DNA from 2 places in the Bradyrhizobium sp. LB8.2 genome. Region 2 is predicted to be linked to the other one. Evidence: predicted binding sites of a transcription regulator. Region 2 holds the regulator's gene; the other holds the start of a gene.
The links. Region 2 encodes PhoB, which activates phosphate uptake and scavenging genes when phosphate is short. Its sites were predicted from a motif close to TGTCATNNANCTGTCAT; they were not measured.
Positions count from the first base shown of each region.

Region 1: the regulator PhoB is predicted to act here: its motif matches at 4,556-4,572, upstream of ugpB (sn-glycerol-3-phosphate ABC transporter substrate-binding protein UgpB).

Region 1 is NZ_JBEPQV010000013.1:20,845-27,419, reverse strand. It holds gene aroA (3-phosphoshikimate 1-carboxyvinyltransferase) at 1-763, opposite strand, end outside; gene ABIB06_RS17450 (TIGR02300 family protein) at 876-1,286, shown strand; tRNA gene ABIB06_RS17445 (tRNA-Ala) at 1,353-1,428, shown strand; gene ABIB06_RS17440 (GIY-YIG nuclease family protein) at 1,530-1,772, shown strand; gene ABIB06_RS17435 (MarR family winged helix-turn-helix transcriptional regulator) at 1,789-2,250, opposite strand; gene ABIB06_RS17430 (organic hydroperoxide resistance protein) at 2,402-2,827, shown strand; gene ABIB06_RS17425 (CaiB/BaiF CoA transferase family protein) at 3,003-4,220, shown strand; gene ugpB (sn-glycerol-3-phosphate ABC transporter substrate-binding protein UgpB) at 4,627-5,943, shown strand; gene ugpA (sn-glycerol-3-phosphate ABC transporter permease UgpA) at 5,991-6,575, shown strand, end outside.
Region 2 is NZ_JBEPQV010000007.1:197,165-203,739, forward strand. It holds gene pstC (phosphate ABC transporter permease subunit PstC) at 1-372, shown strand, start outside; gene pstA (phosphate ABC transporter permease PstA) at 377-1,222, shown strand; gene pstB (phosphate ABC transporter ATP-binding protein PstB) at 1,219-2,040, shown strand; gene phoU (phosphate signaling complex protein PhoU) at 2,052-2,768, shown strand; gene phoB (phosphate regulon transcriptional regulator PhoB) at 2,784-3,494, shown strand; gene ABIB06_RS11795 (GcrA family cell cycle regulator) at 3,624-4,136, opposite strand; gene ABIB06_RS11800 (aspartate aminotransferase family protein) at 4,592-5,794, shown strand; gene argF (ornithine carbamoyltransferase) at 5,794-6,575, shown strand, end outside.

The DNA of each region.
Region 1 (6,575 bases), on a different contig from region 2:
CGCCATGCAGCTCAGGTTGACCGACGAGCGTGATACGGCGGCCGTGCTGGCCCTCCTGCGCGGAGGTGATGTCGGCGCCAAAGTGCTTCAGCATCAGCTCGGTATGGTCGCGGCTGGCCTCGGTCTCGATGACCGTGGTGGTGCCCGGCGCGGCCAGGCCCGCGAGCAGCACGGCGGATTTGATCTGGGCCGAGGCGACCGGGGTCTTGTAGGTGATCGGCAGCGGATCGCGCGCGCCCTGGACGGTCAGCGGCAGACGGCCGCCCTCGCCACCGGAGACGACCTTCGCGCCCATCTTTTCCAATGGGTCCAGGATCCGGCGCATGGGCCGGCTGCGCAGCGAGGCATCGCCGTCGAACACCGCCGAGATCGGGCAGCCGGCGACGGCGCCCATGACCAGCCGGCAGCCGGTGCCGGAGTTGCCGAAATCCAGCGGCGCCTTGGGCTCGGCGAAGCCGGCAACACCCACGCCGTTCACCGTCCAGGTGAAATCACCTATGCGCTCGACCCGGGCGCCGAGCGCTTCCATGGCTTTTGCGGTGTTGAGGACGTCCTCGCCCTCAAGGAGGCCCGAGATCCTGGTCTCTCCAACCGCGAGCGCGCCCAGGATGAGGGCGCGGTGGGAGATCGACTTGTCCCCAGGCACCCGTACTTTTCCGGTCAGGGGGCCGCTGGCGCGCGACTGAAGCGGCGTCGGCTTGTCGGAATGGGTCAAGATTGTGTCCTTGGATGTGCCCTCTGGGCTCGCGGGCAGGTACCACATGGTCTCTCCGCCGTCACGGGCATGTCGTTCTCCCGTAATGCGCTATTGACAGCGGGCCGCCAACTAGCCAAGTGAAACACCGCTTTTCAGACATTTCCAGGATTCCTCTGCCGTGGCCAAGTCCGAACTCGGAACCAAACGTATTTGCCCAACCACGGGCAAGAAGTTCTATGACCTCAACAAGAGTCCGGTGATCTCGCCGTACACCGGTGAGGTCGTGCCGATCGCGCCCGTGGCGCCGGCTCGCGCGCCTCGCGGCGCCGAAGCCCGCCACGCGGCAGCAGCCGCCGACACCAAGCCGGAGCCGGCGGAAGTCGAGGAAGTCTCGCTCGAGGAGGCCGATGCCGAGGAGAACACCGGCAAGGTCAAGGCCGTCGTGCCCGAATCCGAGGACGACATCGAGGCCGACGAGACCATCGACGACGACGATGACGATGATTCGACCTTTATCGCCGACGACGAAGAGGGCGATGAGGACGTCACCGACATCATTGGTGATGTCACCGGTGATGAAGAGACTTGAGATAATCCCAGAACTGTGGTTCTGGGTCTTTCCCGACGCGTCACCCGCGGCGCGTCGGACGGTTAAGGGGCCATAGCTCAGCTGGGAGAGCGCTTGCATGGCATGCAAGAGGTCGGCGGTTCGATCCCGCCTGGCTCCACCACGCTTCGCCCTTCGGGCTACGCGTGGTGTCCGGCGAAGCCCGAAGGGCGAAGACGGACTGGTGACATTCCCACGCAGCGGCTGCCCAGGCGATAATCGTCAATGTGGTACGTCTACATCCTCCGCAGCATCGAATTTCCCGAGCAGGAATACGTTGGGGCCACGGAAAATCTGAAGCGGCGGATTCCAGAGCACAATGCTGGCAAATCCACCCACACCGCCAAGTTTAAGCCTTGGAAGCTGATCTGGTACTGCGCCTTCCCTGACAAGTACAAAGCGCTCGCTTTTGAAGCGTACCTGAAGTCTCACTCCGGCCGAGCATTCACGAAGAAGCGGCTGTCCTAAGCACGTAAACCTAACCCTACTCCCCGATCACCGCATTGAGCCGGTCGCGCAGCGCGACGATCTCGTCCTTCATCGTGACCAGTTCCGAGACCGAGCAGTCCGACGCTGCCAGGATCGATTGCGGCACGGCGCGCGCCTTGTCCTTCAAGGCGTGGCCCTGCGCCGTTAGCGCGATCAGGACCTGACGTTCGTCCTCGCGCGAGCGCGTGCGCTTGACGAGGTGGGCGGCTTCGAGTCGCTTGAGCAGCGGCGTCAGCGTGCCCGAATCCAGGAACAGCTTTTCGCCGATGTCCTTCACCGGCACGTCGTCGCGCTCCCACAGCACCAGCATGACCAGATATTGCGGATAGGTCAGGCCGAGCCGGTCCAGCAGCGGCTTGTAGACGCGGTTGAAGGCATGCGCGGCCGAATAGACCGCGAAGCAGATCTGATTGTCGAGGCGCAGCGGCTGATCCGCTGCCGATGATTTCCGGGGCATAGAGAATCTCACGAGACTTGCTCCATTCTGGGGCCGGCCGGCGGCACATTCAATTGCGAACAATTAAATGTGAGGCACCATAATTTCAATTGCGCGCAATCTAATTGCCTGCGATAAAGATTGCACCAGCGAAAACCCAGGGAGACCAAAAATGTCCGTGAATGTGCTCTACAAGACCAGCGCAAAAGCCACCGGCGGCCGCGACGGCCATGCTGCGACCCTCGACGGCGCGCTCGACGTCAAGCTCACCACGCCGAAGGAGCTCGGCGGCGGCGGCGGCGAAGGCAACAATCCCGAGCAGCTGTTTGCGGCCGGCTATGCCGCCTGCTTCATCGGCGCGATGAAATTCGTGGCCTCGCAGGGCGGACCGAAGGTTCCGGCCGACGCCTCGGTGACCTCGACCGTCGGTATCGGCCCGCGCGCCGCTGGCGGCTTCGGTCTCGACATCGACCTTGCCGTATCGCTGCCGGGCCTTGCCCGTGCCGAAGCTGAGGCACTGGTCGAGAAGGCTCATCAGGTGTGCCCCTATTCCAACGCAACGCGCGGCAATGTCGACGTCCGCCTGACGGTCGTCTGATCGTAGATTGGATTGGCTGGCCCGGGATTCTCCTCGGGCCGGCCGCTTCCGTTTGATTTGCCATTCGGCGGGATGGCGCAGCCGCGGCGCATGCGGCCCCCCGCAACAAGCCATTGCTGGCTCAGACGAACCTCGCTAGGCCTGTGATCAATATCGACACAGGGGAAGCAAAGGCATGACTGAAGCCGCCAGTTCCGGAGCTGCCACGGGCGCAATGAGCGGCCTGCGCGTCATCGATCTCACGCGCGTGCTCGGCGGTCCCTATTGCACCCAGATCCTCGCCGACCACGGCGCCGACGTGATCAAGGTCGAGCCGCCCGCAGGCGACGAGGTGCGCGACTGGGGCCCTCCCTTCCACGAGGAAGACGCGGCCTATTTCATCGGCATCAACCGCAACAAGCGCTCGATCGGCCTCGACCTCGCCTCCGAGGGCGGCCGTCTCGTGCTGCTCAAGATGCTGGAGACCGCCGACGTCCTGATCGAGAACTTCAAGCCGGGCACGCTGGAGAAATGGGGCATCGGCAGCGAGGTGCTGCGCGAGAAATTCCCGCGCCTGGTGCACTGCCGGATCTGCGGCTTCGGCGCCGACGGCCCGCGCGGCGGCAATCCCGGCTATGACGCCATCATCCAGGCCATGACCGGCATGATCGCGGCGACCGGCTCGCCCGAAAGCGGACCGATGCGGATCGGCGTGCCGCTGGTCGACATCGGCACCGGCCTCTATGCGGCGATCGGCATCCTGATGGCGCTGTCGGAGCGGCAGCGCTCGGGCCAGGGCCAGTTCCTGGAGACGACGCTGTACGAGACCGGTCTCGCCATCATGCACCCGCACACCGCGAATTATTTCATGCATGGCAAGCCGCCGTCGCTGACCGGCAACGAGCATCCCAACCTCGTGCCTTACGCGATCTTCCCGACCAAGACCGACGACATCTTCATCGGCGTCGGCAATGACGGCACCTTCCGCAAGCTCGCCAAGGAGATCGGCAAGCCCGAGCTCGGCACCGATCCGCGCTTTGCCCGCAACAAGGACCGCATCGCCAATCGCGAAGCGCTGCGCGCCGAGCTTGCCGCCGTGTTCAGCCAGCACGAGGCCGAGCCGCTGTGCAATCGCCTGCTCGCCGCGGGCCTGCCCGCAGGCCCCGTGCAGAAGATCGACCAGGCGCTGACCAACCCGCACACCATCGCCCGCGGCGATATCATCGAGAAGGACTGGTACAAGGGCGTGGCGTCGCCGATCCGGCTTGATCGCAGCAAACCGAGCCTGCGCCGCCTGCCGCCGAAATTCAGCCAGCACTCGGCCGAGGTGCTGGGCGAGTTCGGCTACTCCAAATCCGAGATCGACGCGATGGTCGAGCAGGGCACGGTCTGCGGCCCCGAGCGCAAGCGCTGAGGCGTGACGCTATTGAACTGACAACGCGCCGCAAGGAAGGTGCGCTCCCTCGCTCGCTTGCGGGAGAGGGTTGGGGAGAGGGTGCCTCCGCAGTGAGACTCCCCAAGAGGAGAGAGCCCTCACCCGGCGCGTTGCGCCGACCTCTCCCGCAAGCGGGAGAGGTTGGAGCCCGCGGGCCGAGCGTCTGCCTCGCGCTATTCTGCTGACGACGCAGCGACCCAACCCATCACTCCCGAATGCTGCACCGCGAACGAAGAAACCTGCCCGCTGCGCATTCGCCTATTTGACAGCTTCCCTTTTCCAGCGCTTGCCGCTTTCGTTTCGGCCGCTTACACAGTCATGTGAACGTCATATGGCGCTGCTAGCGCAAGCGATCAATTTTTGACGGCCAAGGGAGGTTTACTTGATGGCTCTTCGACACTTTGGGGCGGCTGCCGCTGTTGCACTTACGGTTGGAATGTCGGCCTCGCCGGCCTTGGCCGCGACCGAAATCCAGTGGTGGCACGCGATGACCGGCGCCAACAACGACGTCATCGTCAAGCTCGCCACCGACTTCAACGCGGCGCAGAGCGACTACAAGGTGATCCCGACCTACAAGGGCAACTACGCCGACACGATGAACGCCGGCATCGCGGCCTTCCGCGCCGGCAACGCGCCCCACATCATGCAGGTCTTCGAAGTCGGCACCGCGACCATGATGGCGGCGACCGGCGCCGTGAAGCCCGTCTACAAGCTGATGGCCGAGGCCGGCGAGAAATTCGATCCCAAGGCCTATCTGCCCGCGATCAGCGGCTATTACTCGACCTCCAAGGGCGAGATGCTGTCGTTCCCCTTCAACTCGTCGTCGACCGTCATGTGGGTGAACCTCGACGAGCTCAAGAAGGTCGGCGTCGAGATCCCGAAGACCTGGCCCGAGACGTTCGCAGCCGCCAAGAAGCTCCACGACAACGGCCATCCGACCTGCGGCTTCTCCAACTCCTGGGTCACTTGGGTCAATCTCGAACAGCTCTCGGCCTGGCACAACGTGCCGCTCTCCAGCAAAGCCAACGGCCTCGACGGCTTCGACACCAAGCTCGAGTTCAACGGTCCGCTCCAGGTCAAGCATCTCGAGAAGCTGGTCGAGCTGCAAAAAGACAAGACTTACGACTACGCCGGTCGCACCAACACAGGCGAAGGCCGCTTCACTTCGGGTGAGTGCGCGATCTACCTGACCTCGTCGGCCTTCTTCGGCAACGTCAAGGCGCAGGCCAAGTTCAACTTCACGGCGGCGCCGATGCCGTATTATCCGGACGTCAAGGGCGCGCCGCAGAACTCGATCATCGGCGGCGCCTCGCTCTGGGTCATGGGCGGCAAGTCGGCCGACGAGTACAAGGGCATTGCGAAGTTCATGACATTCCTCTCTGACACCGACCGCCAGATCTACATCCACAAGGCCTCGGGCTATCTGCCGATCACCAAGGCGGCCTACGCCAAGGCGAAGGAAGAAGGTTTCTACAAGGACCAGCCCTACCTCGAGACCCCGCTGCTCGAGCTGACCAACAAGGAGCCGACCGAGAATTCGCGCGGTCTGCGCCTCGGCAACATGGTTCAGCTGCGTGACGTCTGGTCGGAAGAGATCGAGCAGGCGCTGGCTGGCAAGAAGACCGCCAAGCAGGCGCTCGATGCCGCCGTCGAGCGCGGCAACACGATGCTGCGTCAGTTCGAAAAGACCGCCGTCAAGTGAGGCGATGAGCGGCAGGTCGCGACCCGGCCTGCCGCTCAGCTGACACCATGCAGAAGCAAGCCATTTTCCAATCAAGGCTATTGCCCTACGCGCTGGTTGCGCCGCAGCTTGCGATCGTCCTGATCTTTTTCTACTGGCCGGCTGCGCAGGCTGTCATTCAGTCCTTCCTGCTCCAGGACGCCTTCGGTCTCTCGACCAGCTTCGTCTGGTTCGACAATTATCTCGATCTCTTCAGTGACGCCGCCTATTTCGAGGCGATCGTCCGGACCTTCTTCTTCTCGTTCGCGATCGCGGTCTCTTCGCTCTCCGTGGCCCTGCTGCTGGCGGTCATGGCGGACAAGCCGATGCGCGGCGGCTCGCTGTATCGCACGCTGCTGATCTGGCCCTACGCCGTCGCGCCGCCCGTCGTCGGCGTGCTCTGGATCTTCATGCTGCATCCCTCGCTCGGCGTGCTCTCGCGCTATCTGCGCGAAGCCGGCATCGACTGGAATCCGCTGCTCGACGGCAACCAGGCCGCGGCGCTGATCATCCTTGCCGCCGCGTGGAAGCAGATCTCCTATAATTTCCTGTTCTTTCTCGCCGGCCTGCAAGCGATTCCGAAGAGCGTGTTCGAGGCAGCCGCGATCGACGGC
Region 2 (6,575 bases):
AAGACGGTGCCTCCGGTGCTGAAGGAAGCCGCCTACGGCGTCGGCTGCACCACCTGGGAAGTCGTCCGCAGCGTGGTGATCCCCTACACCCGCGTCGGCGTCATCGGCGGCGTCATGCTGGCGCTGGGCCGCGCGCTCGGCGAGACCATGGCGGTGACCTTCATCATCGGCAACTCGTTCCGCATCTCGACGTCGATCTTTTCGCCGGGCACCACGATCTCGGCGGCGATCGCATCCGAGTTCGCCGAGAGCGACGGCCTGCACCAGTCCGGCCTGATCCTGCTCGGCCTGCTGCTGTTCGTGCTGACGTTCTTCGTGCTCGCGGGCGCGCGGCTGATGCTGATGCGTTTGGAAAAGAAGGCGGGAAACTAACGCCATGAACCCGATCTATTCACGTCGCCGCCGCAAGGACTTCGTCATCCGCGGGCTCTGCATCGCCGCGACCGCATTCGGCGTCACCTGGCTTGCGCTGATCCTGATCACGCTGCTCTACAACGGCCTGGCTGGCCTCAATGTCCAGCTGTTCACCGAGAACACGCCGCCACCCGGATCGAACGAGGGCGGCCTGCTCAACGCAATCGTCGGCTCGCTGATCATGACCGTGATCGGCGTCGGCATCGGCGCGCCGCTCGGCATGTTCGCCGGCACCTATCTCGCCGAATACGGCCGCAACGACCGGCTGACCTCGGTGATCCGCTTCATCAACGACATCCTGCTGTCGGCGCCCTCGATCATCATCGGCCTGTTCATCTACGGCGCGGTGGTGGTGCCGATGCGCGGCTTCTCGGCGATCGCCGGCAGTCTCGCGCTCGCGGTCATCGTCATCCCGGTGGTGCTGCGCACGACCGAGGACATGCTGCTGCTGGTGCCGAACGCGCTGCGCGAGGCGGCCTCGGCGCTTGGCCTGCCGCGCTCGCTGGTGATCAAGCGCATCGCTTATCGTGCTGCCCGATCGGGTCTCATCACCGGCGTGCTGCTTGCGACTGCCCGCGTCGCCGGCGAGACCGCGCCGCTGCTGTTCACCGCGCTGTCGAACCAGTTCTTCAGCCTCGGCCTGAACAAGACGATGGCGAACCTGCCGGTCACCATCAACAACTTCGTGCAGAGCCCCTACGCCTATTGGAAGCAGCTGGCCTGGAGCGGCGCGCTGCTCATCACCCTGACCGTTCTTGCCCTGAATATTGGCGCGCGCATCCTTGGCGCCGAGAGGACCGCAAAATGAGTGATCTTTCCGTATCGATGAGCGCGGCCGGCGGACTGCCCCACGCGCCGGTGCTGCCCGAGGCGCCCCCCAAGGTGACCGTGCGCAACCTGAACTTCTATTACGGCGAGCACCACGCGCTGAAGAACATCAACCTGACGCTCGGCGCCAATCGCGTCACGGCGTTCATCGGCCCGTCGGGCTGCGGCAAGTCGACCCTGCTGCGCATCTTCAACCGGATGTACGACCTCTATCCGGGCCAGCGCGCCACCGGTCAGCTCATGCTCGACCAGACCAACATCCTCGACCCCAAGCTGGACCTCAATTTGCTGCGCGCCCGCGTCGGCATGGTGTTCCAGAAGCCGACGCCGTTCCCGATGACGATCTACGAAAACATCGCGTTCGGCATCCGTCTCTACGAGAAGATATCAAAGTCCGAGATGGACGGCCGGGTCGAGAAGGCGCTGCGCGGCGGCGCGCTGTGGAACGAGGTCAAGGACAAGCTCAACGCCTCCGGCCTGTCGCTCTCCGGCGGCCAGCAGCAACGCCTCTGCATCGCCCGCACCGTCGCGGTGCGGCCCGAGGTGATCCTGTTCGACGAACCCTGCTCGGCGCTCGACCCGATCTCGACCGCCAAGGTCGAGGAGCTGATCCAGGAGCTTTCCGAGGACTACACGATCGCGATCGTCACCCACAACATGCAGCAGGCGGCGCGCGTCTCCGACAAGACCGCCTTCATGTATCTCGGCGAGCTGATCGAGTTCGACGACACCAACAAGATCTTCACGTCGCCGACCGACCGGCGCACGCAGGATTACATCACCGGCCGGTTCGGCTGAGGAGACGCGACATGGGTTCTGAACATACCGCAAAGGCCTTCGACACCGACCTCCAGGAACTCACCCGGCTGGTTGCCGAGATGGGCGGCATCGCCGAGCGCATGATCGTCGATTCCGTCGACGCGCTGATCCGCCGTGACGTTCCGCTCGGCCAGCGCGTCGTCACCATCGACACCGAACTCGACGCGCTGCAGAAGCGCATTGAGGAGCGCGCCGTGCTCACCATCGCCCGCCGTCAGCCGATGGCGGTCGATCTGCGCGAGATCGTCGGCGCCATGCGCGTCGCAACCGATCTCGAGCGCATCGGCGACCTCGCCAAGAACATGGGCAAGCGCGTCGCGGCGCTGGAGACGGATTTTCATCCGCTCAAGCTGTTCCGCGGCCTGGAGCACATGACAGACCTCGTGCAGCAGCAGGTCAAGTCGGTGCTGGACGCCTATGCCGCACATGATTTGCCGGCGGCGATGGCGGTGTGGAAGGGCGACGAGGAAGTCGACGCCATCTGCACTTCGCTGTTCCGCGAGCTCCTCACTTACATGATGGAGGATCCGCGCAACATCTCGTTCTGCATCCATTTGATGTTCTGCGCCAAGAACATCGAGCGGATCGGCGACCACGCCACCAACATCGCCGAGACCGTGTTCTACATGATCGAGGGCCAGGCGATCACCGACAAGCGGCCGAAGGGCGATATGACGACCTTCGCCAGCTCGATACCGAACACCTAGGGAGCAACGACCCAGATGGGCGCACGCATTATGGTGGTTGAGGACGAGGAAGCCCTGACCGAGCTTCTCCGCTACAACCTCGAAGGCGACGGCTATGACGTCGAGACGGTCATGCGCGGCGACGACGCCGACACCCGTCTCAAGGAGCACATTCCCGATTTGATCGTGCTCGACTGGATGCTACCGGGCCTGTCAGGCATCGAATTGTGCCGGCGGCTTCGCACCCGTCCCGAGACCAAGCAGCTCCCGATCATCATGCTCACCGCGCGCGGCGAGGAAAGCGAGCGGGTGCGGGGTCTTGCGACCGGCGCCGACGATTACATCGTCAAGCCGTTCTCGGTGCCGGAGCTCCTGGCGCGCGTGAAGGGCCTGCTGCGGCGCGCAAGCCCCGAGCGGCTCGCCGCCGTGCTCGCCTTTGGCGACATCGAGCTCGACCGCGACAAGCGCCGCGTGGCGCGCTCGGGCCGGCCGATCGATCTCGGCCCGACCGAATATCGCCTGCTGGAGTTCTTCCTGGAGCATCCGGGGCGGGTGTTCTCGCGCGAGCAACTGCTCGACAGCGTCTGGGGCCGCGACATCTACATCGACGAGCGTACCGTCGACGTGCATATCGGCCGCCTGCGCAAGCTGCTCAATCTGGGCCGCGAGCAGGACCCGATCCGCACCGTCCGCGGCGCCGGCTACGCGCTGGATGATCGTTTTGCCAAGGCGGAGCAGCAGGCGTAACTCGCTTCAAGCTCCGCCGTCGTTCCGGGTCGGCACGCGCTTTTGGCACGCTTGTCCGGGACGACATCACGTGGGCCGAGGCGTCATCGTGTGACGGCGCCGCCCTTGCAGTCAGCTAAATCCGCTAGCTCAGCGCGGGCCCGGCTTCACTGGTGCGCGGCGCCGATCCGACGCCGGCTGATATGCGACGCGCGAGTGCTGGGCGCAATAGGGCAGCCCGGAAAGCGCCTTGCCGCCGCAGAAGAAGAAATCCGGCGTCGAGGGATCGCCGACCGGCCAGTGGCAGGTCGCCTCGTTCAGCTCGAGCAGCGATAGCCGCTGGCTCATCGGCACCACGTTGTCGTAGGTGACCGGTTCGGCCTCCACTTCGACCTCGAAGGCCTGTGCCAGCGCGGTGTTGCCGCGCGAGATCGGACGGGTCACCCGCATCATATGCTGCGCGGGGCGCGCCTTGCGCGGCCGGGGCGCTGCCGATGAAGGGCTCTTGGCGCGACCCGACAGGCCGAGCCTGTGCACTTTGCCGATCACGGCATTGCGGGTCACATTACCGAGCTCAGCCGCGATCTGGCTGGCCGAAAGTCCGGCCTCCCAGAGCTTTTTAAGCTGCTCGACGCGATCATCGGACCAGGTCAAAACTGTCATTGCACCCTTTCCCTCGCTGCCGGCCTGCCATCCTGGCGCCTCGCAGCGAATGCCTAAGCCTTTAAAAACCCGTGCCGCCAGAATCCCTTAAGGCTCGCCGGGCGTGACTAGAACGCCCGAACGTTTACGCCGGTACATAAGGACTTAGAGATCAGAACCACTGCACGAGATGTCGTATCTGACAATCCAAACGCTACAATATGGCGTGACTCCCGCGCAAGAGTCCGCCGACTCGCTTCCACATGTTCCGTGGTGAAATCCGCGAAATCAGCACCGCAAGACTACGGATTCAGCGTTTCGCGAGGCTTTCCGGGGCGGCATTGACACCCGTCTTCCCAAGCATAAGATAGTGACACGTGCCGCCCCGAAAAGGCGGCACGTTTCGTTTTCCGGGCCGGTCAATGGTGCGTTGCGCAATGCACGCGTCACACCGTCCGCAACATCCAAGTGACATCATGACCAACAGCGCAGCGCCGCATTTGCTCCCCGTTTTCGCCAGAACCGACCTCGGTTTCGAGCGCGGCGAAGGCTGCTGGCTGATTGCGATCAATGGCGAGCGCTATCTCGATTTCTCCTCGGGTGTCGCGGTGAACGCGCTCGGCCATGCCCATCCCGCGCTGGTCAAAGCGTTGCAGGAGCAGGCCACGAAGCTCTGGCACATGTCGAACCTGTTCCAGAGCCCGGATGGCGAGAAGCTCGCCAACCGCCTCTGCCATGAGAGTTTTGCGGACTTCGTGTTCTTCTGCAATTCCGGCGCCGAGGCGCTGGAGGGCGTGATCAAGCTGGTCCGCCATCATCACTTCTCCCAAGGGCATCCGGAACGTTACCGCATCATCACCTTCGAAGGCGCGTTCCACGGCCGCACGCTGGCGACGCTGGCCGCGACGGGATCTGCAAAATATCTGGAAGGTTTTGGTCCGCCGATGGATGGCTTCGACCAAATCCCGCATGGCGATATCGAGGCCGTGAAGAAAGCGATCGGTCCGCAGACCGCCGGTATCCTGATCGAGCCGATCCAGGGCGAGGGCGGCGTGCGCTCGGCAACCCCGGCCTTCCTCAAGGCGCTGCGCCAGCTCTGCGACGACAAGGGCTTGCTGCTCGCGTTCGACGAGGTGCAGACCGGCATGGGCCGCACCGGCGATCTGTTCGCACACCGCCGTCTCGGCGTGACGCCCGATGTGATGTCGCTGGCGAAGGCGCTCGGCGGCGGCTTTCCGATCGGCGCGGTGCTGGCGACCGCGGATGCGGCGGCCGGCATGGGGCCCGGCTCGCACGGCTCGACCTTCGGCGGCAATCCGCTCGCGATTTCGGCTGCGAACGCCGTGCTCGACGTCATGCTCAAGCCCGGCTTCTTCGACCACGTGCAGAGAATGTCGCTGCTGCTCAAGCAGAAGCTCGCCTCCGTGATCGATCGTCATAGCGATGTCGTCAGCGAAGTGCGCGGCGAGGGCCTGCTGATCGGCATCAAGGCGGTGGTGCCTTCAGGCGATCTCGTTGCAGCCTTGCGCGAAGAAAAACTGCTCACTGTCGGCGCCGGCGACAATGTCGTGCGTTTCCTGCCGCCTTTGATCGTCACCGAAGCCGAGATCGAGGACAGCGTTGGGCGGCTCGAACGCGCCTGCACCGCGTTGTCCGGCAACAAGCGGGCGGCAAGCTGATGAGCAAGTCGCCCAATAAAGCACCGAAGCACTTCCTTGATATCGACGCGCTGCCGCTGTCGGAGCTCAAGAGCATGCTGGCCGCGTCCTCCGCGATGAAGGCGAAGCAGAAGGCGCATCAGCCGGTCAGGCCGCTTGAAGGCAAGACGCTGGCGATGATTTTCGAGCGCCCCTCGACGAGGACGCGGGTGTCGTTCGATGTCGCCATGCGCCAGCTCGGCGGCGAACCCATCATGCTCACCGGCGCGGAGATGCAGCTCGGCCGCGGCGAGACCATCGCCGACACCGCGCGCGTGCTGTCGCGCTATGTCGACGCCATCATGATCCGCATTCTCAATCACGATGCCCTGCTCGAGCTCGCGGCGAACGCCACCGTCCCTGTCATCAACGGCCTGACGCGGCGTTCGCATCCCTGCCAGGTGATGGCTGATCTCATGACCTATGAGGAGCATCGCGGCCCGATCGAGGGCAGGACTGTGGCCTGGACCGGCGACGACAACAACGTGCTCGCCTCCTGGGCGCACGCCGCCGAACGCTTCAAGTTCCAGCTCAACGTCGCGACGCCCCCGGAGCTCGCGCCGAAAAAGGCGATGCGCGATTTCATCAAGGCGACCGGCGCGCCGATCATGCTCGGCAGCGATGCCGAAGCCGCCGTGCGCGGCGCCGATTGTGTCGTCACCGACACCTGGGTGTCGATGGGCGACAAGGAAGGCGAGCATCGCCACAACGTGCTCAAGCCTTATCAGGTCAACGCCCAGCTGATGTCGCTGGCCAAGCCCGA